4 regions of the Streptomyces sp. NPDC091271 genome follow, and region 2 is predicted to be linked to each of the others. Evidence: riboswitches for the same ligand, from Rfam matches in the RefSeq annotation. Region 2 holds a riboswitch; each other region holds the start of a gene.

Region 1 (4,783 bases), on a different contig from region 2:
GGCTCCGTGCAGTCCGGTCTGGCCCTGGGCGGCCCGGACGGCGAGGGGCAGCAGCGCGGACGGGACGCCCCGGGCCGAGGCGAGGGCGCGCAGGGTGGTCTTCCAGTCCAGGACCGGGGAGTCGAGGACCAGGCCGCTGATGCGATCACGGAGGGCGGAGTTGACGGCCGCGTGCAGGGCCATCGAGGCGCCGGAGGACCAGCCGTACAGGATGACGTTCTCGGCCCCGTAGCGCACCGCGTAGCGGATGGCCGCGTCGAGGTCGCGCCATTCGGACTCGCCGAGGTGGGCGAGTCCGTCCGGGGAGCGCGGGGCGCCCACGTCGCCGCGGTAGGCCAGGTCGAGCACCGGGAGCTGCTGGGCGTGGAGGAACTCCATCACGTTCATGGGGTGGTCCCTGGTGGTGCCGAGGCCGTGCACCGTGATCACCCAGGTGTCGCGGGCGGCGGGCACGAACCAGGCGGGCAGGGGACCGAGTTCGCCTGGGACCTCGACCTCCTTGTAGGCGAGGCCGAGGGCGGCGAGCGGGTCGCCTACGTGGAGCTCCGGGGTGAGGCGGACCCGGGCGCCCGGCTTCAGGCTGCCGAGGTTCACGCGCTCCAGCCGGCGGACGACGGTGTCGGGAGAGATGGCGGAATGACCCGGCACCTGTTCGATCACCGGGCCGACCACCGCGTGGACACCGCGGCCGGCCAGTCCGTACGTACCTGGGCGCAGCGCGGGAAAGGAGCGGGTCAGAGTGATCTGCCCGGCCGCGGTGGCGTGCACGGTGAGACGGCGGTCGGCCGGGAAGGGCCGTGGGGAGGGCGCGCCGAGGGCGGCGTCGCTGGCGTAGCGGCCGGCGGCGACCGCTGCCGCGCAGACGCCGAGGATCGAGGTTGCGGCCACTGCCGCCGCTGTTGCCGGGCGCACGGCTCCAGTGTCGTGGGCCGGGGCTCCGTTGGCCAGTGGGCAGGGGCCGTACGGCGCGGCGCCGGGCTCAGCCGCGCTGGCCGTAGCCCTTCAGGGCGTCCTGGACGTCGTTCAGCTGGGCCGGGGTGAGGAGGCTCGGGCTGTGGCCGGGCACGGAGCTCGCGGTGAGCCAGAGCCTGCACATCCATTCGAGCTGGGCGGTGCGGTCGTAGGCCTCGTCGAGGGTGCGCCCGTAGGTGACGGTGCCGTGGTTCCGCAGCAGGCAGCCGGTGCGGTCGCGCAGGGCGGCCAGCATGTTGTCGGCGAGCTCCGGCGTCCCGTAGCGCGCGTAGGCGGCGGTGCGGACGGGGCCGCCGAGCAGGGCGGCGGCGTAGTGGATGAGCGGCACCTCGGGGACGAGGGTGGAGACGGCCGTGGCGTGCACGGCGTGGGTGTGGACGACCGCCGCGGCGTCGCTGCCGCGGTAGACGGCCAGGTGGAGCGGGAGTTCGCTGGTCGGGACCAGGTCGCCGAGGACCTGGCGTCCTTCGAGGTCGACGCCGACGGCGTCCGCGGGGCCGAGCCGGTCGTAGGGCACCCCGCTGGGGGTGACCAGGACGATGTCGCCCACCCGGGCCGACACGTTGCCCGAGGTTCCGACGACCAGGCCGTCCGCCGCCGTCCTCCGGGCCGTCGCGACGACTCCGTCCCACGCCTGTTCGACAGCACGCTTATCCATGTCACCCATACGGGGATCCTAAGAGTCACGTGACCCATGTCTCCCCGAAGGGATGAATCGGTCGCGGTCAAGATCCCCCGCGTCGGGTGGCACCGGGCCCCGCACCGGCGGCGACGGTCCGGCCCACCCCCCGCGCACACAAGCGGAACCGGTGCACACGGTTGGGGTCACCGTGCCGCCCTGCCCAGTTCATCTTCCGTTCACCCTGGTTGCTTACGTTCCACGTGCCAATGACGTCGAACGATTGCCTGGGTAAATGGAACACATCACGCTGCTGCTCGCGATCGTGATCGTGACAGCTCTCGTGTTCGATTTCACGAACGGTTTCCACGACACCGCCAACGCGATGGCCACCACCATCTCGACCGGCGCTCTCAAGCCCAAGACAGCGGTGGCCATGTCCGCCGTTCTCAACCTCGTCGGCGCGTTCCTGTCGGTGGAGGTCGCCAAGACGATCTCCGGCGGGATCATCAACGAGAACGGCCTCAGAACCGAGGTCATCTTCGCGGCGCTCGTCGGCGCGATCCTGTGGAATCTGCTGACCTGGCTGGTCGGCCTGCCCTCCAGTTCCTCCCACGCACTCTTCGGCGGCCTCATCGGCGCCGCGGTCATGTCGGCCGGCTGGTCCTCGATCAACGGCGGTACCGTCGTCACGAAGGTCCTGCTGCCCGCGATCGCCGCCCCGGTCGTGGCCGGTCTCGCCGCGCTGCTGGCCACGAAGCTGACGTACCGCCTCAACCGGAAGATCACCGACGAGGCGCAGCTGAAGTCGACCGCCAAGGGATACCGCGCCGGCCAGATCGCCTCGGCCGGTCTCGTCTCGCTCGCCCACGGCACCAACGACGCGCAGAAGACCATGGGCATCATCACCCTGGCCCTGGTCACCGGTGGCGTCCTCTCCCCCGGCTCCAACCCGCCGGTCTGGGTCATCGCCTCCGCGGGTATCGCCATCGCGATGGGCACCTACCTCGGCGGCTGGCGCATCATCCGCACCATGGGCAGTGGCCTCACCGACCTGCGTCCGCCGCAGGGCTTCGCAGCCCAGACCAGTGCGGCCACGGTCATCCTGGCCTCCTCGCACCTCGGCTTCTCCCTCTCCACCACGCAGTCCTGCTCCGGTGCCGTCATGGGCGCGGGTCTCGGACGTAAGGGAGGCGTGGTCCGCTGGTCCACCGCCACCCGGATGTTCGTCGCCTGGGGCCTGACCCTGCCGGCCGCCGGTCTGATGGGCGCGGGCGCCGAGTTCCTGACCAAGCAGGGGCCCTGGGGCGTCGCGGTGGTCGCCGTCCTGCTCGTCGCCGGCTCCGCCGCCATCTGGCTGCTGTCGCGCCGCAAGCCGGTCGACCACACCAACGTGAACGCGGAGGCCGAGCCCCCGGGCGTCGTCACCACCGCCATCTCCGCGGTCAGCCCGCCGCCCGCCGGTGTTGTCGTACCGGAGCTCAAGACCACCATCTCGGCCCCGGCCACGACGGCCGGAACCCCGGCCGACCCGGCCACGGTGTAAGGACGAATCCGCATGAACATCGACTGGGCAGCTCTCGCGTCCGTCTTCGGCGTCAGTCTCGTGGTCACCGTCGCGCTGGTCGGCCTCTTCACCCTCGGCATCACGGGCATGGCCAGGCAGACGACGGCCGCGCAGGGCGGCGGCGGTGCCAACGGCCTGGTGCGCACCGGTGCGTACGCCTGCTTCGGGCTGTGCGCGGCGGCGGTCGCGTACGGGATCTATCTGATCGTCGCCTGACCGCTCCCGCACGGACACCCACCCGGGCCGGACACACCACGTGTGTCCGGCCCGGTGTGCGTCTGAGCACATTGAAGCCTCGCAGGTCAGCGGCAGGTTGACGGGCATTCACGGGGCGTGGTGGACTGCCGGTGCCATTTAGGCTGGCCGGCACACACGTGCCGGCCGGCCTTACGGCGACAGGAGAGGAAGCCGGTGCGAATCCGGCGCGGTCCCGCCACTGTCACCGAGGAGCAGCCTCCACACGGAAGTCACGGCCCGCCACCGCGGGCTGGAAGGCCGGAGGAACTGCGGATCCGGAAGCCAGGAGACTCTCGTCGCCGGTCACGTCGAACCAGGGCGCGGACCCTGAGTGAGGACATACGCCATGTCTGGCTGCCCTGCGTCGGTCGCTGCACCACCTGTCACGAAGGTCCTCCGAGGCGCGACGGCCGGCTGAGCGGTGCGAGCCGACCGCATCTTCGCGTACGGAGCCGCCGCCGGCCTGATCGGCGACCTGCTGTTGGGTGATCCGCGGCGTGGCCACCCCGTCGCCGCCTTCGGGCGTGGAGCGGCGGGCGCCGAGCGCCGCCTGTGGCGCGACCACCGCGGCTGGGGCGCCCTGCACACGCTCGTCTGCGCCGGGGGCGCCACGGGCGCTGCCGCGCTGGCCGCGCGTGCCGTGCGGAACCGTCCCGCCGCCGCCGTGGCGCTGACAGCCGTAGCCACCTGGTCCGTCGTCGGGGGCACCTCGCTGGGCCGTGAGGCCCGCGCCATCGGCGGGGCGCTGGCCGCCGGGGACATCGACCTGGCCCGGGAGCGGCTGCCTCATCTGTGCGGCCGCGACCCGCAGTCGCTGGACGGGCAGCAGATCGCCCGCGCCGTGGTGGAGTCCGTCGCCGAGAACACCTCCGACGCCGTGGTGGGAGCCCTCGTGTGGGGCGCGCTCGGCGGTGTGCCCGGGCTGGTCGCCTTCCGGGCCGTCAACACGCTCGACGCCATGGTCGGGCACAAGTCGCCCCGCTACCGGCGCTACGGCTGGGCGTCGGCCCGGCTCGACGACGTCGCCGGCTGGCCCGGGGCCCGGCTCACCGCCGTGCTCGCCGTGGCCGCCGGGGGGCGCCCGCGTGAGGCGGTCCGGGCCTGGCGGGCGGACGCGGGCAGGCATCCCAGCCCCAACGCGGGCCCGGTCGAGGCCTCGTTCGCGGGGGCGCTCGGCGTACGGCTCGGCGGCACCCTCGCGTACGGCGGGCGGGTCGAGCACCGGCCTGTGCTCAACGGCGAGGCCGGCCGGGACGTGCGGGTCACGGACATCGAACGCGCGGTGCGGCTGTCGCGCCGGGTGAGTGTGCTGGCCCTCGTCGTGTGCGCGGCGGGGCGGTCGGCCATGGGACGGAGAGTCGGATGAGCGGCGGGCTGCTGGTCGCGGG
Region 2 (4,783 bases):
CGCCCTGTGCGACAACCTCCGCAGCATCGAGGACCTCACCGATGTCCGTGCCGCCGGAGACCTCTTCCGCGTCATCTGACGCCCTCACCGGCGGGAGGGCCGCCCCCCGCCGTCGTCGGCGAGGTGAAGCCCGCGAGCTGCTCGGGGGTGCGGGGGCCGGGCGCCGACGCGTCCAGCAGGCCGTGGGCGCGCAGCACCCGGGCGGTCGCGATTCCCCACGGCAGCCGCAGCCCCGCCTCCTCCAGGAGTTCCGTACGGGCGAGCATCGCGGGCCCCGGCCCGGCGCGGACACCCGAGGGGGTGAGAAGCGCGACGTCGTCGGCCCAGCGCAGGGCCAGGTCGACGTCGTGGGTGGCCATGACGACGGTGGTGCCGCTCTCCCGGAGGGCGCCCAGCGTGGCGAGCAGCCGCTCCTGACCGTCCGGGTCGAGCCCGGCGGTGGGCTCGTCGAGGATCAGCACACGGGGCTTCATCGCGACCGCGCCCGCGATGGCTGTCCGTTTGCGCTGCCCGTACGAGAGCAGGTGGGTGGGCCGGTCCGCCAGCGCTGTGATGTCGAGGGCGCCCAGTGCCTCGTCCACCCGGGCCCGCACCTCGCTGTCGGACAGCCCGAGGTTCAGTGGTCCGAACGACACGTCCTGGGAGACGGACGCGGCGAACAACTGGTCGTCCGGGTCCTGCACCACCAGCTGGACCGTCGTACGCAGCCGGGTCAGGCCCTTCCTGTCGTACGCGACCGGGCGGCCCTCCACCGTCAACTTCCCCTCGCCGGGGCGCAGCCCGCCACTGAGCAGACGCATCAGCGTGGTCTTCCCGCTGCCGTTCCGGCCGAGCAGGGCGAGCGCACGCCCCGCCCGCGCCTCGAAGTCGAGGCCGCTGAGCACGGCAGGGCCGTCCTCGTACGCGAAGGACGCGCCCCGCAGGGCGAGCAGTACGGATTCGCTCATGAAAGGGGCCTTTCCAGGACGAGGGTCAGCACGGTGAGGGCCGCGAGCAGAGTGACGCTCACGGCTACGAACCGGCCGGAGACACGGGCCTCGGGTACCAGGACGCGCAGGGTCCCGTCGTAACCGCGCCCGGCGAGCCCGGCCTGGAGCCGTGCCGCGCGGTCGAAGGCCCTGATGAACGCGGTGGCCCCCAGCCCCGCCAGCGAACGCCAGGCGGCGGCCCGAGTGGTGTGTCCGAGCCGGGCCGCCTGGGCCTCCCGGATCCGGCGCACCGAGTCGAGGAGCAGGAAGCTCATGCGGTAGGTCACCAGGGCGACGTCCACCACCGGCGCCGGCACCCCCGCCTTGACCAGGCGGGGCAGCAGGTCGGACATCGGGGTGGTGAAGGCGAACAGCAGGAGCCCGAGCGACGCCGCCGAGGTGCGCAGCAGCAGCTCCCCGGCACGGACCGGACCCCCGTCGGCCAGGGTCACGAGTCCTTCCGGCCCGCCGACCTGTACGAGCAGTGTGGCCGCCCCGGTGACACAGAAACCCAGGGGAACCCGGTAGGCCCGCCACAGTTGGCGGGCGGGCACACCGGCCGGCCCGAGCAGCACGGTGACGGCGGTGAGGAGTATCAGTACGGCTCCGGGCCACGGCGGCAGCGAGATCGCCAGAACCGTGAGTCCCAGACCGAGTACGGCTTTGTCCACGGGATGGCGGCGGCGCCAGCGACTGCTGTGCGCCGCCGCGTCGATCGGCAGCACGAGCCTCAGTTCCCCCGGGCCGCGGGTTCCCCGGCGTCTCCGCCGTCCTGCTGCGCGCTCGCACGCAGCTCGCCCTGACGGCGCCCACGTCGCAGGCCGAAGTAGTAGGCGAGGACGCCCGCGCCCAACGCGGCCTGGAGGGCGAACAGCGCCGACTCGATCTCGCCGGACGGCGGTTCGTACAGCGGGGAGAACCAGGGTTCGTAATCGGGATCGATCTCGGTGATCGCCGTCTCGGCCTGGGCGTCCGCGCCCGCGAACGGCTCCTTCTCGTCGTCGCCGAGGCCTAGGGCCAGCGGCAGGACGGCCAGCGCGGCCACGACGAGCAGCAGAAGGGCGTTGATCTTCGTGTTCTTGTTCATCGGGCCACCGCCTCGGGCTCGGCCGTCCTGGTCCGGTCCCGCCTGCCGGCGAGGAACACGCCGAGCCGGGTCAGGTCTCCCTTGCTGGACTGCACGAGGAGCCGCATGACCAGAACGGTCAGGAGCCCCTCGCTCACCGCCAGCGGGATCTGGGTGACGGCGAAGATGGAGCCGAACTTGCCGAGCGCGCCCAGGAATCCGGTGCTCGGGTCCGGGAAGGCGAGCGCCAGCTGCACGCTCGTGACGCAGTAGGTCGACAGGTCGGCGACGAACGCGCCGAAGAACACCCCCACCATCAGCGGCACGCCGTACCGGCGCAGCAGCCTGTAGATCGCGTACCCCGCCCAGGGCCCGACGATCGCCATCGAGAAGACGTTGGCACCCAGCGTGGTCAGACCGCCGTGGGCGAGCAGGAGCGCTTGGAACAGCAGGGTGATGGTGCCCAGGACCGCCATGATCGGCGGGCGGAACAGGATGGCCCCCAGCCCCGTGCCCGTGGGGTGCGAGCAGCTCCCGGTCACGGAGGGGATCTTCAATGCGGAAAGAACGAACGTGAAGGCCCCGGAAGCCCCCAGGAGCAGAGTGCTCTCGGGGTTCTCCCGGACTTCACGCGTGAGTGACCGGACTCCGTGGACGACGAACGGCGCGGACGCGACACCCCAGGCGATCGCGTGCGCCGGAGGCAGAAAACCCTCGGCTATGTGCATGGCTCAGCAGACCCTCTCCAGCACCTCGTGGATGGTTGAAGTGCCTTGGCCGGTCTCCTGGCTTACGGGTACCACCGCCCGAACTCCGCCTTCCCGGGTCACAAGGACCCAGTGGCTGCCCGCGAGGGCCGGAGCCGGACTTCCCGATCACAGTGGCGAGGGCCGCACCGGCATCACACCGATTTCCCGTTCACCAAGGCGTGGCGACAGTAGTGCCAGGTGGCTGACGATGACAAGCGGGCCTGAGGTCACCGAGGGCGGGGGACGAAAGCCTGTGTCGGTGCACGCCTTTACGGGCGGCGCCCCCAGGCGGAGACCATGGGGGCCGTCGCCAGGTCGAGTCGTCCGGTCGCGACGGCGGACAGGTGGCGGTCGATGTCCTCGTCGGTCGCGATCCCCGCCGCCACGAGCCGGCCACGGATCTGCCGGACCGTCGCCGCCTCGAGAACGGTGCAGGCCGGTGAGGTGATCGGGAAGTAGGCATCCGCCTGTACGTCGTCGAGGCCGCCTTCGCGCAGCAGCCGGGGCAGTGTCCGGCCGTACGCGAGATCGGCACCGCGTGCGGCCATGAGCTCCCGGAACCCGGAGCGCAGACGGTTGGCGAGCCGCTGCTCGGGGCCCGACTCGTCCGGGCACAGCAGAGGCTGCAGCCCCGGATCGGCATCCTCCAGGAGCAGCACACCACCGGGACGCAGCGCCTGGATCATGCGGCGCAGCGCCTCCGCGCGGTCGACGACGTGCACCAGGACCAGCCGGGCGTGCACCAGGTCGAAGCCACCCGGCGGCGGAGGATCGGCCGCGACGTCGTGGCGCATGACCTCGACGACTTCGGAGGCGGCTTCGCGTGCCCAGGACACGTCGATGTCGGTGCAGACCACCTGGCCCGTGGCTCCGACACGCTCGGCAAGACCTGTGGGCACGGAGGGGCCGCCCGCCCCGACCTCCCAGCAGCGCATGCCCTGGGTGACGCCGATCCGGTCGATGTGCCGGAACGTCACCGGATCGAACAGCTCGGAGAGCGCACCGAATCGGATGCCTGCCTCCGACTGCCGGTTGTCCAGCAGATACCCGCGGTCCGTACCGTGATCGGCCATGCCCTGCGCCACCGTCTCTCTCCGTCCGTACACGAAGTCCACCACGCGGCGCCCGCTCCCCGCCAACCGGTACGCGCGTCGCCGAAACCCGCGCGGTGAGCCCCCGGCCGGGGGCCACGGGTCACAGGAGCCGCTTGCGCCCCCAGAGGATGACGAAGGTGGCGACGACGGCAGCGAGGGCGAGCATGATGCCGGCTCCGAGCCACTGCATCGTCTGCATCTGGAAGACGGGGAGGTAGTCCATGGACCAGCCGATGACGTGCTTGGACTCCAGGCAGGCGGTGTGCGCCCGGTCGTTCTCCACCTGGTCGAGGCAGGTGGTCCAGTCCAGGCGGTCTCCGGAGCTGGTGAGGAAGTAGGTCCCCTGTCCCTGCTGCTCAGCCTCGGTGGGCAGCTCCGGCCGTACCGCACCGGGCCCCACGCCCTTGTCGGTGCTGACCGACATGATGTGCCCGAGGCTCCGCCAGAGTTCGTCCCAGACGAAGCCGATCGCCACGACGATGCCGAGCGTGACCACCATCGACACCAGCGTGCGGCGCAGGAGCAGGCCGACCGCGACGCCCACGGTGAACGTGAGCAGGGCGTAGGCCACCGGTACGACCCCCGTGACGCTGAAGAAGGAGGTCCAGATGAGGGCGTCGGAAAGCCCCTTGAGCGGGTTCCACCACCAGGTGAGCACGGCGGTGAGCACGCCGGTCGACAGAGCGAGCATCGCGGCGGGAACGGCGAGTTTGGTGATGAGCCACCGCAGTCGGCTGACGGACTGCGAGGTCACCAGCTTGGCGGTGCCGGTCTCCAGGTCGCCCGCGATGAGCGGAGCCCCGAGCAGGACACCGGCCAGAACGGGGATGTAACTGAGGTAGCTCCCGATGCTGTGCAGACGGTCGACGTGGGTCTCGAACTCGGGGGGCAGCCCTCCCGACCTCC
Region 3 (4,783 bases), on a different contig from region 2:
ACTGGACGTGCACGGCCTCCTCGAACAGCTGACGCGACAGGTAGAGCCGCGCCTCGGGCGAGTTGATGTGCTTGTAGAGCGTCAGCACCAGGTTGTTGGAGACGATCGAGTCACCCGTCGCGAAGAACGCGACCAGCCGGCCGATCATGTGCTGCTCACCGGGTGAGAGCTTGGCGAGGTCGGCGACGTCGGAGTGCAGGTCGACCTCCTCCACCGTCCAGGTGTTCTTGATCGCGTCCCGGTAGCGCTCGTAGAAGTCCGGGTAGCGCATGGGGCGCAGGGTCAGTTCGAAGCCCGGGTCGAGCAGGTTCTTGTTCTCGGACGTGGTCATTACTGACAGGCCTCGCAGGACTCGGGGTTTTCGAGGGAGCAGGCGATCGCGTCCGCGTCGGGGGCGGAGGCCTGCTGTACGGGAATCGGGGCGGCGGTGGCGGCCGTCCCGGATGCCGCGCGGGCGATCCGGGTCGCCGGGCGCGACCGCAGGTAGTACGTCGTCTTCAGCCCCTGCTTCCAGGCGTACGCGTACATCGAGGAGAGCTTGCCGATCGTCGGCGTCTCCAGGAACAGGTTGAGCGACTGGCTCTGGTCGAGGAACGGCGTACGGGCCGCCGCCATGTCGATCAGGCCGCGCTGCGGGATCTCCCACGCGGTGCGGTACAGCGCCCGTACGTCCTCGGGGATCCAGGCGAAGCCCTGCACGGAGCCGCTCGCCTCGCGCAGCGCCTCCCGGGTCCGCGCGTCCCAGACGCCGAGCCTCTTCAGCTCGTCCACCAGGTAGGCGTTGACCTGGAGGAACTCCCCGCTGAGCGTCTCGCGCTTGAAGAGGTTGGAGACCTGCGGCTCGATGCACTCGTACACCCCGGCGATCGAGGCGATCGTCGCTGTCGGCGCGATGGCGAGCAGCAGGGAGTTGCGCATGCCGGTCTTCGCGATCCGGGAGCGCAGCGCGTCCCAGCGCTCGGGCCAGTTCAGCTCGGTGTCGTAGTGGTCGGGGTGCAGCACACCGCGCGCCGCGCGCGTCTCGGACCAGGCGGGCAGTGGGCCCGACCGCTCGGCCAGGTCGCACGAGGACTCGTACGCGGCGAGCATGATCCGCTCGGAGATCTTCGTGGACAGCGCGCGGGCCTCGGGGGAGTCGAAGGGCAGGCGCAGCTGGAAGAAGACGTCCTGGAGACCCATCGCGCCCAGGCCCACCGGGCGCCAGCGGGCGTTGGAGCGGCCCGCCTGCCCGGTCGGGTAGAAGTTGATGTCCACCACGCGGTCGAGGAAGGTCACCGCCGTACGGACGGTGGCGTCCAGCCGCTCCCAGTCGATGGTGCCGTCGGCGACGAACGAGCCGAGGTTGACCGACCCGAGGTTGCAGACGGCCGTCTCGCCGTCGTCGGTGACCTCCAGGATCTCGGTGCAGAGGTTCGAGGAGTGGACGACGCGGCCCGGTTCGGCGGTCTGGTTCGCCGTGCGGTTGGAGGCGTCCTTGAACGTCATCCAGCCCTGTCCGGTCTGCGCGAGGGTCCGCATCATCCTGCCGTACAGCTCACGGGCCGGCATGGTCTTGCGGGCCAGCCCCCTGGCCTCGGCGGCACGGTACGCGGCGTCGAACTCGTCGCCCCACAGGTCCACGAGCTCGGGGGCGTCGGCGGGGGAGAACAGCGACCACTCCGTGTCCGCGTCGACGCGGCGCATGAACTCGTCCGGGATCCAGTGCGCCAGGTTGAGGTTGTGCGTACGCCGCTGGTCCTCACCGGTGTTGTCGCGCAGCTCGAGGAACTCCTCGATGTCCGCGTGCCACGTCTCCAGGTAGACCGCTGCGGCACCCTTGCGGCGGCCCCCCTGGTTCACCGCGGCGACCGAGGCGTCGAGCGTCTTCAGGAACGGCACGATGCCGTTGGAGTGCCCGTTCGTGCCACGGATGAGTGAACCCCGGGCGCGGATGCGGGAGTACGAGAGCCCGATACCGCCCGCGTGCTTGGAGAGGCGCGCCACCTGGTGGTAGCGGTCGTAGATCGAGTCCAGCTCGTCCAGCGGCGAGTCCAGCAGGTAGCAGGACGACATCTGCGGGTGGCGTGTGCCGGAGTTGAAGAGGGTGGGGGAGGAGGGCAGGTAGTCGAGCCGGTTCATCAGGCCGTACAGCGCGGCCACTTCCTCCAGAGCCCGCTCGGAGGTGTCCTCGGCGAGACCGGCGGCGACGCGCAGCATGAAGTGCTGCGGGGTCTCGACGACGTCGCGGGTGAGCGGGTGGCGCAGCAGGTACCGGCTGTGCAGCGTCCGCAGCCCGAAGTAGCCGAAGCGGTCGTCCGCGCCGTCGGCGAGCGCCTGGTCGACGAGCGCGTCGAGTGCGGCGGCGTGCAGGGTGACGAACTCGGCCGTACGGTCCGCGATCAGGCCCTCGCGATGTCCGACGGCGACCGACGCGGAGAAGGAGACAGCGCCCTGTCCGGCGGCCTCGTCCGCGATGGCCCGGGTGAGGAGCCGGGCGGCGAGCCGGGAGTAGGCGGGGTCCTCGGAGATCAGGCCGGCGGCGGCCTCGGTGGCCAGCGAGCGCAGCTCGGCCTCGTCCGACCGGGCGTTGCGGCCGCGCAGTGCGGCGGCGGCCACCCGTCCGGGGTCGGTGTCGGGCAGATCGGCGGTGAGACCGGTCAGGGTCCGCAGCAGTGCGGTCCCGGGCGCGTCGGTCGTGCGGCCTTCGGATTCCGTGGCTGAAACCGGGTCGGCTGGCGCGATGGTCACTGGGGGCTATCCCTCGCTCGGCTCAGGGCCTGCGGGAGCGGGGCAGCCGGGCACGGCGGCACCCGGGGAAGGGCAGCACGGCGCACGGCGTCCACCGGCCCTCCGCGGGGCCCGGACGTCTCGGCGTCCGGTTCGGTCGAGCCGGACGCACTGTCGACAGGTCTTCGGACTTCGGGGTGCGGATAAGCACACCGATCACACCGTTGCGGGACAGTTCCGGATTCTCACCGGATTCCCCTGCGGCGACAGCGAGGTCGAGCATACATGTGGGGGCTGCTGATTGAAGAAGCCCCCACATCTTGTGTCGTGAAGGGTCAGAGCTCCAGGCGGAATGTCAGGAGCGCGAGCCCCGGCAGGGGGTACCAGTCCCGCTCCGGAGTCCGTACGAAGCCGAGGCGGCGATATATCCGATGGGCGCCCAGCATGGCGGACTGCGTCGACAGGACGATCCCGGAGAGCCCTCCGGCGGCCCGCGCCCGCTCGATACAGGCCCGTACGAGCGCCTCGCCCGCGCCCCGCCCACGGGCCTCCGGCGAGACGGCCAGCATCCGGAACTCGGCCTCGTCCTCCCCGGCGATGTCCGCCCACGGACTGCCGGGCTCGACGTAGGTGACACCACCCAGCAAGCGGCCGTCGGCGTCCAGCGCGACCAGCACCTCGGCCTCGGCAGCTCGCCGACCGACCGCGCGGAGCTGTTCCAGATAGGGGTCGTCGGCGCCGAAGTCCAGGAGTCCGTCGCCCAGATACGCCTGCGCGGTGATCTCGCCCAGCTCCTCGAACTGAGCGGGCAGGGCCGGCCTGATCGATACGTCCATGGGCGGCAGTCTGCACCAGGCCGCGGGTGCGGCGCGCCCCGGTTTCGGAGGGCCGACGGCCGGGGCGGGTCCTGATACGACTCCGTCCCGGCAGGTGGACCCTGCCGGGACGGACGTCCTGCGGTCGGAGCGACCGCTGTGGGATCAGTGGCCGCCAGGGGCGCCCGCCGTGGCCGGCGGGAGCTCGACCTTGACGCCGGGGTCGCCCGCGTCCGCCGTGTAGTCGGACGGGGAGGTCTCGTCCACACCGGCCGGCGCCTTCACCGCGTTGAGGACGACGGTCAGCACGAGCACGACGACGACGTTCAGCACGAACGCGGTGAGACCGATGTAACCTATCTCGCCGATGCCCGGGATCTCCTTCGAGGACCCGCCGAAGTGCTTCTGGGTCGGGCTGGCGACGCCGTACGCGGCCACCGTGCCGTAGATCATGCCGACCGCCCAGCCCGCGATCAGTGCCCAGCGGTGGAACCACCGGGTGAACAGACCGCCCACCAGGGCCGGCATCGTCTGGAGGATCCAGATACCGCCCAGCAGCTGGAAGTTGATCGCGACCGTCTTGTCCATGGTGAGGACGAAGGCGAGTGCGCCGACCTTGACCAGCAGCGAGACCAGCTTGGAGACCTTGGTCTCCTGCGCCGGGGTCGCGTCGGGTTTGATGAAGTCCTTGTAGATGTTGCGCGTGAAGAGGTTCGCCGCGGCGATCGACATGATCGCGGCCGGCACGAGGGCACCGATTCCGATCGCGGCGAAGGCCACGCCCGCGAACCAGTCGGGGAACATGTTCTCGAACAGCTGGGGGATCGCGAGCTGCCCGTTGTCCACCTTGATCCCGGCGGCGATCGCCATGAATCCGAGCAGGGCCAGCAGACCCAGCATCAGCGAATACAGCGGGAGGATCGTGGTGTTGCGCCGGATCACCTCACGGCTGCGGCTGGAGAGCGTCGCCGTGATCGAGTGCGGGTACATGAAGAGGGCCAGCGCCGAGCCCAGAGCCAGCGTGGCGTACACCCACTGGCCGGAGGCGCCGGGGGCGAGTCCGGCCACCGGTTTGCCGGCCGCCTCGTTGGCGGCGGAGAACTTCTCGCCGGCCGCGGCGAAGATGTTGTCGAACCCGCCCAGCTTGATCGGGATGTAGATGATCGCCACGGCGATGACGAGGTAGATCAGGCCGTCCTTGACGAACGCGATCAGTGCCGGCGCGCGCAGCCCCGAGGAGTAGGTGTACGCGGCGAGGACGG
Region 4 (4,783 bases), on a different contig from region 2:
AGCGACTGCATCACGGTGCCGCACACCGCGAGCCCGGCCCCGCACACCGCGGCGAGCAGGGTGCGGGGCATGCGCAGGTTCCAGATGATGCCGTCCCGGATCGGGGTCAGCCGCCCGTCTCCCAGGCCGAGGTGCGAGGCCACCGCGGACCAGACGTCCGGGACGGAGATGCGGGCGGGTCCGATCGTGACCGCGACCGCGACGGACAGGAGCAGCAGGGCGACCCCGGCGCTCCACAGGACGCCGTCGCGCAGGAGCCGGGCTCCGGCGGCCGTCCGGACCGCGGCCGGCTGCTCCGCCCGTACGTCCGGGGCGCGTTCGGTCTCCGTCACCCCGCGAGCCCGAACGAGCGCAGCCCGGCCGCGACGCGCTCCACGCCCTCCACGGTCCGGATGGTCGGATTCATCGCCTGGCCGCTCAGCAGGACGTACCGCTTGTGCCGGACGGCGTCCATGTTCTTCGTGGCGGGGTTGGACTCCAGGAACTCGATCTTCTTCGCTGCGCTCTCGGCCGTCTGCGACTTCCGGGTCAGATCCCCGATGACCAGCACGTCGGGGTTCCTGTCGGCGACGGTCTCCCAGTTGATCTGGGGCCATTCCTCGTGCGTGTCGTCGAAGACGTTCTTCGCGCCGAGCTCCTCGGTGATGATGCCGGGGGCGCCGCAGCACCCCGCCAGGTACGGGGCCTCGGCGTTGGCGAACCAGTAGAGCATCGTGGTGCCGGACGCGTCGATGTCCGCGGTCGCCCTGTCCACGCGGCTCCGGAGGCTCCTCACCAGCTCCTCGCCCCGGCCCGGGACTCCGAACACCTTGGCCAGGTCGCGTACTTCGCCGTACACGCGGTCCATGGTCAGGGGCTCGGAGCGGGAGCCGTCACTGCTGCCGGTGTTGTCCTTGCCCGCGCAGTCGGAGGGTGAGAGGTACGTCGGTACGCCGAGCTCCTCGAACTGGTCGCGGGACGCCACCCCGCCCTTGCCGAGGGTGGATTCGAACGAGGCACTGACGAAGTCGGGTTCCTCGGCGAGGACCTTCTCGGAGGAGGGCTGGTTCTCGGCGAGGCGCTCCACCGTGGATTCGTCCTTCTCCAGGCCCTTCATGACCGGGTCCGTCCAGGTCGCGGTGGCGGCCAGCCTGTCGGCGAGGCCCAGGGAGAGCAGGATCTCCGTCGATCCCTGGTTGAGGGAGACGGCGTGACGCGGTGCCGCGTCGACGGTCACCGTACGGCCGCAGTTCTTCAGCGTCACGGGGAAGCCGTCGCCGGCCTCGTCCCGTGCCGCGCCGTCGGAAGTGCTCCCGCCTTGGCCGCATGCGGTCAGAAGGACAAGTCCCGTGATGAGCAGGGCTGTTCGGCGAACGGTGCTGGCTATGGGCGGCACGGAGACCTCGGCGTTCTCTGGGCTCATGCGCGGAGCCCGTACGGAGTTCCGCTCCCGGTGCGGAAGCGGTTGCCAGCAGGTCTTCGGACTCGGGTTCGTCCGGACGAGGCGCCTTCCCGGTGCACCCGAGGGTGTTCCAGTGGCTGTGGCCCCGCCCGTCCCCCTCACCGCTGCGCGTCAGCTCCGGATTCTCACCGGATTCCCTGACTCCACGTGGAGTGTGACTGGCGTCTGCAAGCTATCACGCGGCGCACCGGCTGCCTCGGGGGCCGTCGCCGGTACGGGGCGGGGGGCGCCTTGGGGGCTTCTCCCTCTCCGTACCGGCCGGCCGTCGGGCGGGTCAGGGCTTGGGGCGAACCGATTCGCCGCGGTCCGCCTGCGGCTTCCCGCTGCGGCGGGTGAGCACGGACGTCGTACCCCAGTAGGCGAGCAGGACGGCGCGCAGTCCCAGGATCTCCAGGTGCTCGCCCAAGCGGTCGCAGACCGTCTGCCCCTTGCCTCCGGCGCTCATCGGGCGTCCGCCGGGCAGACGTTCCACGGGCCCCCTGGGTCGTCGTACGCGTCCGCGTAGCCGGGTCCGGCGATCGGCCAGTCGGCGAGCAGCTCCTCGGGCAGCGCGAAGGAGTCGGCCAGCTCCGGAGCGTGCGCGGCGACGGCCGTGACGAGCTCCTCGACGGCCTCGGGCAGGGCGTCCACCTGAGCGGTGCTCAGGAGACCGGCTGCCAGCAGGTCGCCGCTGTTGCGGGAGACCCATTCGAGGGCGAACAGCCGCTCCAGCTCCCCGAGCCGGTCCCTGGCCGCCCCGTCGGGCAGCGTCGCGCGGGCCTCGGCGTAGGCCTCGGCAGCCTGTCGGTACGCGTAGGCCTCGACCCCGCGCAGGGCGGGACCCGAGGCCGCGTTCCACCGGCCGAGGGCGTCGGCGTCGGGCGCCCGCAGCGCGCGGGCCCTGGCCCGGTCGAACCAGATGCCCTGGACCGAGGCGAGGAGCCGGCCCAGGAAGTACGGGTCGGCGAGGTCCCCGGGGTGCGGGGCCCGGCCCGGGGTGTCGTCACCGGCCGGCTCGGCGGCGAACAGCATGTCGGCCGCCGCCTTGGCGTACAGGGCGATGTTGTCCCCCTCCGCGGTGATGGCACCCTCCACGCCCGTGACGAGTTCGGTCATGCCGTTGTTCTCCAGCAGAGCCTGCGCGCCGCAGCGTTCGCGGCTCTCGACGATGACGTCGCGGGCCCGCCAGGTGATCCACGCCTTGGCGACGTCGACCAGCCGTACCGCGTCCGTCCGGGCGTCCTCCTCCGTACAGGCTTCCCAGCGCTCCTGTGCCCTGCGGTACAGCAGGCTCATGGCGAAGACCGTGGCCATGGCCGAGGCGAGCGGTCCGTGGTGCGTCCGATGGGCGTTCACCGGCACCGGCGGGGCGCCCCGGGAGCCGGAGATCATCCGGTGGCCGCCGTAGCGAACGGCGACCGCCAGGGTCGCGCGGGCCGAGCCCGCCGCGCAGGCGCTCATGGAGATCCGGCCGGGGGTGACCCGCCCGATCGAGGCGAGGAAGCGCCGCCGCCTGTCCCCCGGTCCCGTTCTGAACTCCCCTGGTGCAACGCTCTCCTCGGCGGATCCCAGCAGGGCGTCCCGTGCCACGAAGAGCCGGTCGAACGAGGTCAGGCAGTGGTCGACCGGGCTGCCCATCCGGGCCGGCAGCCGCCGCACCCGGATACCGGGCAGCGCCTGCGCGTCGTCGGTGAGCGGCACCAGGAAAAGGCGTACCCCGTGGTCGGAGCCATCGGCCACCAGGCGGGCGGCGACCAGGCCGGACTTCGCTCCGCCCGCCGGGCTGGTGTTGGGCATGAACTTCTGCGCGCCCGGATTCGGGGTGTGCAGGACGAAGCCGTCGCGCTCACGGTCGTAGGTGGCGGTGGTCTCCATGGCGGCAGCGTTGTTGCCGTGTGCCACCTCCGTACAGAGGAAGGTACCGATGCGCCGCATCGACAGATAGTCCGACAGGTCGCGGCGGCCGACGCAGTCGTGGTCGAGGAGGCTGCCGAGGAAGAGGTTGTAGTGGATACCCGCCACGGTGGTCAGCGCGGGGTCCACCGGGCCGAGCCAGGCGTGCAGGGCGGCCATCGCGCGGGGGTCGGCGGCGAGGCGTGCTCCGCTGTCGAGGGAGAGGTTGAGGATCCGCAACCGGTCGTAGGCGAGGTCCAGTCGCTCTTCGGGCGTTCCACCGGCGGGGCGGCGGAACGGTTCTGTGCTGATCAGCCGCTGCCAGAACCCGTGCTCGCGGCGGAATTCCGGACCGAGGATGACGCCGGTCAGCAGTTCGGTGGTGGGCGGTGGGGCGGTGTCGGTAAGGGGCACGGTCATAACGAAATCAACGACCGTGATGCGGGCGAGGACACCCCTGGACGGTCTACCGCTCCCGGACCGGCACGCTGGTGAGGGCCGCCGCCAGCTCCTCCTCGTCGGGAGGCAGGGCACCTGCCCGTTGGACGGTCACAGCGGCCGACGCCACGGCGTGGCGCAGCACGTCGCCCAGGACGGCGGCGTCCAGCGAGCGCAGGCGGGCGCGGGCCTGTCCTCCGAGCAGTCCGTACGAGGCCAGGGCGTGCAGCGTGGCGGACATGAAGGCGTCGCCTGCGCCCACCGTGTCCGCGACCCGGACGGGTGGCGCGCCGACGCTCACGGTCCCGCCCGTCAGGAAGGCCGTCGCCCCTCCGGCGCCCCGGGTGACCAGGACGACCGCGGGCCCGGAGCGCAGCCATCGCTCGGCGGCCCTCTCCGGCGCCTCGTCCGGGTAGAGCCATCGCAGGTCCTCGTCGCTGGCCTTGACGATGTCGCTGAGCGCTACCCAGCGCTCGGCGCGGCGTACGGCTCGGGCGTGGTCCCCCATCAGCCCGGGCCGTACGTTGGGGTCGTAACTGACGGTCGCCGCCGCGCGCAGTGACCCGACGAGGTCCAGGACGGTGTCCGCACCGGGGTCCAGGACGGTGGCGAGGGACCCGGTGTGGACGTGCCGGGGCGGCTCCCCGGGCCACGCGACCGGGCCCAGCGTCCAGCTGATCGCGAAGGTGTACGTGGCCCGGCCCGCCTCGTCGAGGTCCACCGTGGCGGCGGGAGTGGGCGCGCCGCTGCCGTCGTCGAGGACCCGTACCCCGGCCGAAGCCAGGTGGGCCTCGATCAGCCGCCCGTCGGGGTCCGGGCCGAGCTGGGTGATGAGGGTGGTGCCCCGGCCCAGTCGGGCCAGACCGTACGCGACGTTCGCGGGGCTGCCGCCGGGGTGGGTCCGGTCCGGCGCGCCCGGCAGCCGGACGATGTCGGCGACGCATTCGCCGATGACCAGCAGGTCGGGGCTGTCGGGCATGGGGGCGGGTCTCCTGGAGAACGCGGGCGGTCGTGGTGAGGGGGCTGACTGCC

The links. Region 2 has a riboswitch for cobalamin ahead of ACIQM3_RS17355 (energy-coupling factor ABC transporter permease). Riboswitches for the same ligand answer to the same signal wherever they lie in the genome.
Region 1: it holds a riboswitch for cobalamin, as region 2 does, so the genes downstream of both, ACIQM3_RS21375 (cobalamin biosynthesis protein) here and ACIQM3_RS17355 (energy-coupling factor ABC transporter permease) in region 2, are expected to answer to the same signal.
Region 3: it holds a riboswitch for cobalamin, as region 2 does, so the genes downstream of both, ACIQM3_RS04860 (ribonucleoside-diphosphate reductase subunit alpha) here and ACIQM3_RS17355 (energy-coupling factor ABC transporter permease) in region 2, are expected to answer to the same signal.
Region 4: it holds a riboswitch for cobalamin, as region 2 does, so the genes downstream of both, ACIQM3_RS08810 (ABC transporter substrate-binding protein) here and ACIQM3_RS17355 (energy-coupling factor ABC transporter permease) in region 2, are expected to answer to the same signal.

The regions. Positions count from the first base shown of each region.
Region 1 covers NZ_JBIVVD010000005.1:49,830-54,612, forward strand. The annotation lists gene ACIQM3_RS21355 (alpha/beta hydrolase) at 1-912, opposite strand, end outside; gene ACIQM3_RS21360 (class II aldolase/adducin family protein) at 980-1,639, opposite strand; gene ACIQM3_RS21365 (anion permease) at 1,887-3,137, shown strand; gene ACIQM3_RS21370 (hypothetical protein) at 3,150-3,374, shown strand; cobalamin riboswitch at 3,559-3,688, shown strand; gene ACIQM3_RS21375 (cobalamin biosynthesis protein) at 3,817-4,761, shown strand; gene ACIQM3_RS21380 (cobyric acid synthase) at 4,758-4,783, shown strand, end outside.
Region 2 covers NZ_JBIVVD010000004.1:173,952-178,734, forward strand. The annotation lists gene ACIQM3_RS17335 (VWA domain-containing protein) at 1-79, shown strand, start outside; gene ACIQM3_RS17340 (energy-coupling factor ABC transporter ATP-binding protein) at 72-947, opposite strand; gene cbiQ (cobalt ECF transporter T component CbiQ) at 944-1,693, opposite strand; gene ACIQM3_RS17350 (energy-coupling factor ABC transporter substrate-binding protein) at 1,699-2,055, opposite strand; gene ACIQM3_RS17355 (energy-coupling factor ABC transporter permease) at 2,052-2,762, opposite strand; cobalamin riboswitch at 2,792-2,997, opposite strand; gene ACIQM3_RS17360 (class I SAM-dependent methyltransferase) at 3,053-3,856, opposite strand; gene ACIQM3_RS17365 (ABC transporter permease) at 3,978-4,783, opposite strand, start outside.
Region 3 covers NZ_JBIVVD010000001.1:996,462-1,001,244, forward strand. The annotation lists gene ACIQM3_RS04855 (ribonucleotide-diphosphate reductase subunit beta) at 1-331, opposite strand, end outside; gene ACIQM3_RS04860 (ribonucleoside-diphosphate reductase subunit alpha) at 331-2,727, opposite strand; cobalamin riboswitch at 2,865-3,001, opposite strand; gene ACIQM3_RS04865 (GNAT family N-acetyltransferase) at 3,042-3,542, opposite strand; gene mctP (monocarboxylate uptake permease MctP) at 3,687-4,783, opposite strand, start outside.
Region 4 covers NZ_JBIVVD010000002.1:296,201-300,983, forward strand. The annotation lists gene ACIQM3_RS08805 (FecCD family ABC transporter permease) at 1-332, opposite strand, end outside; gene ACIQM3_RS08810 (ABC transporter substrate-binding protein) at 329-1,402, opposite strand; cobalamin riboswitch at 1,432-1,619, opposite strand; gene ACIQM3_RS08815 (hypothetical protein) at 1,716-1,886, opposite strand; gene ACIQM3_RS08820 (acyl-CoA dehydrogenase) at 1,883-3,733, opposite strand; gene ACIQM3_RS08825 (carbohydrate kinase) at 3,780-4,730, opposite strand.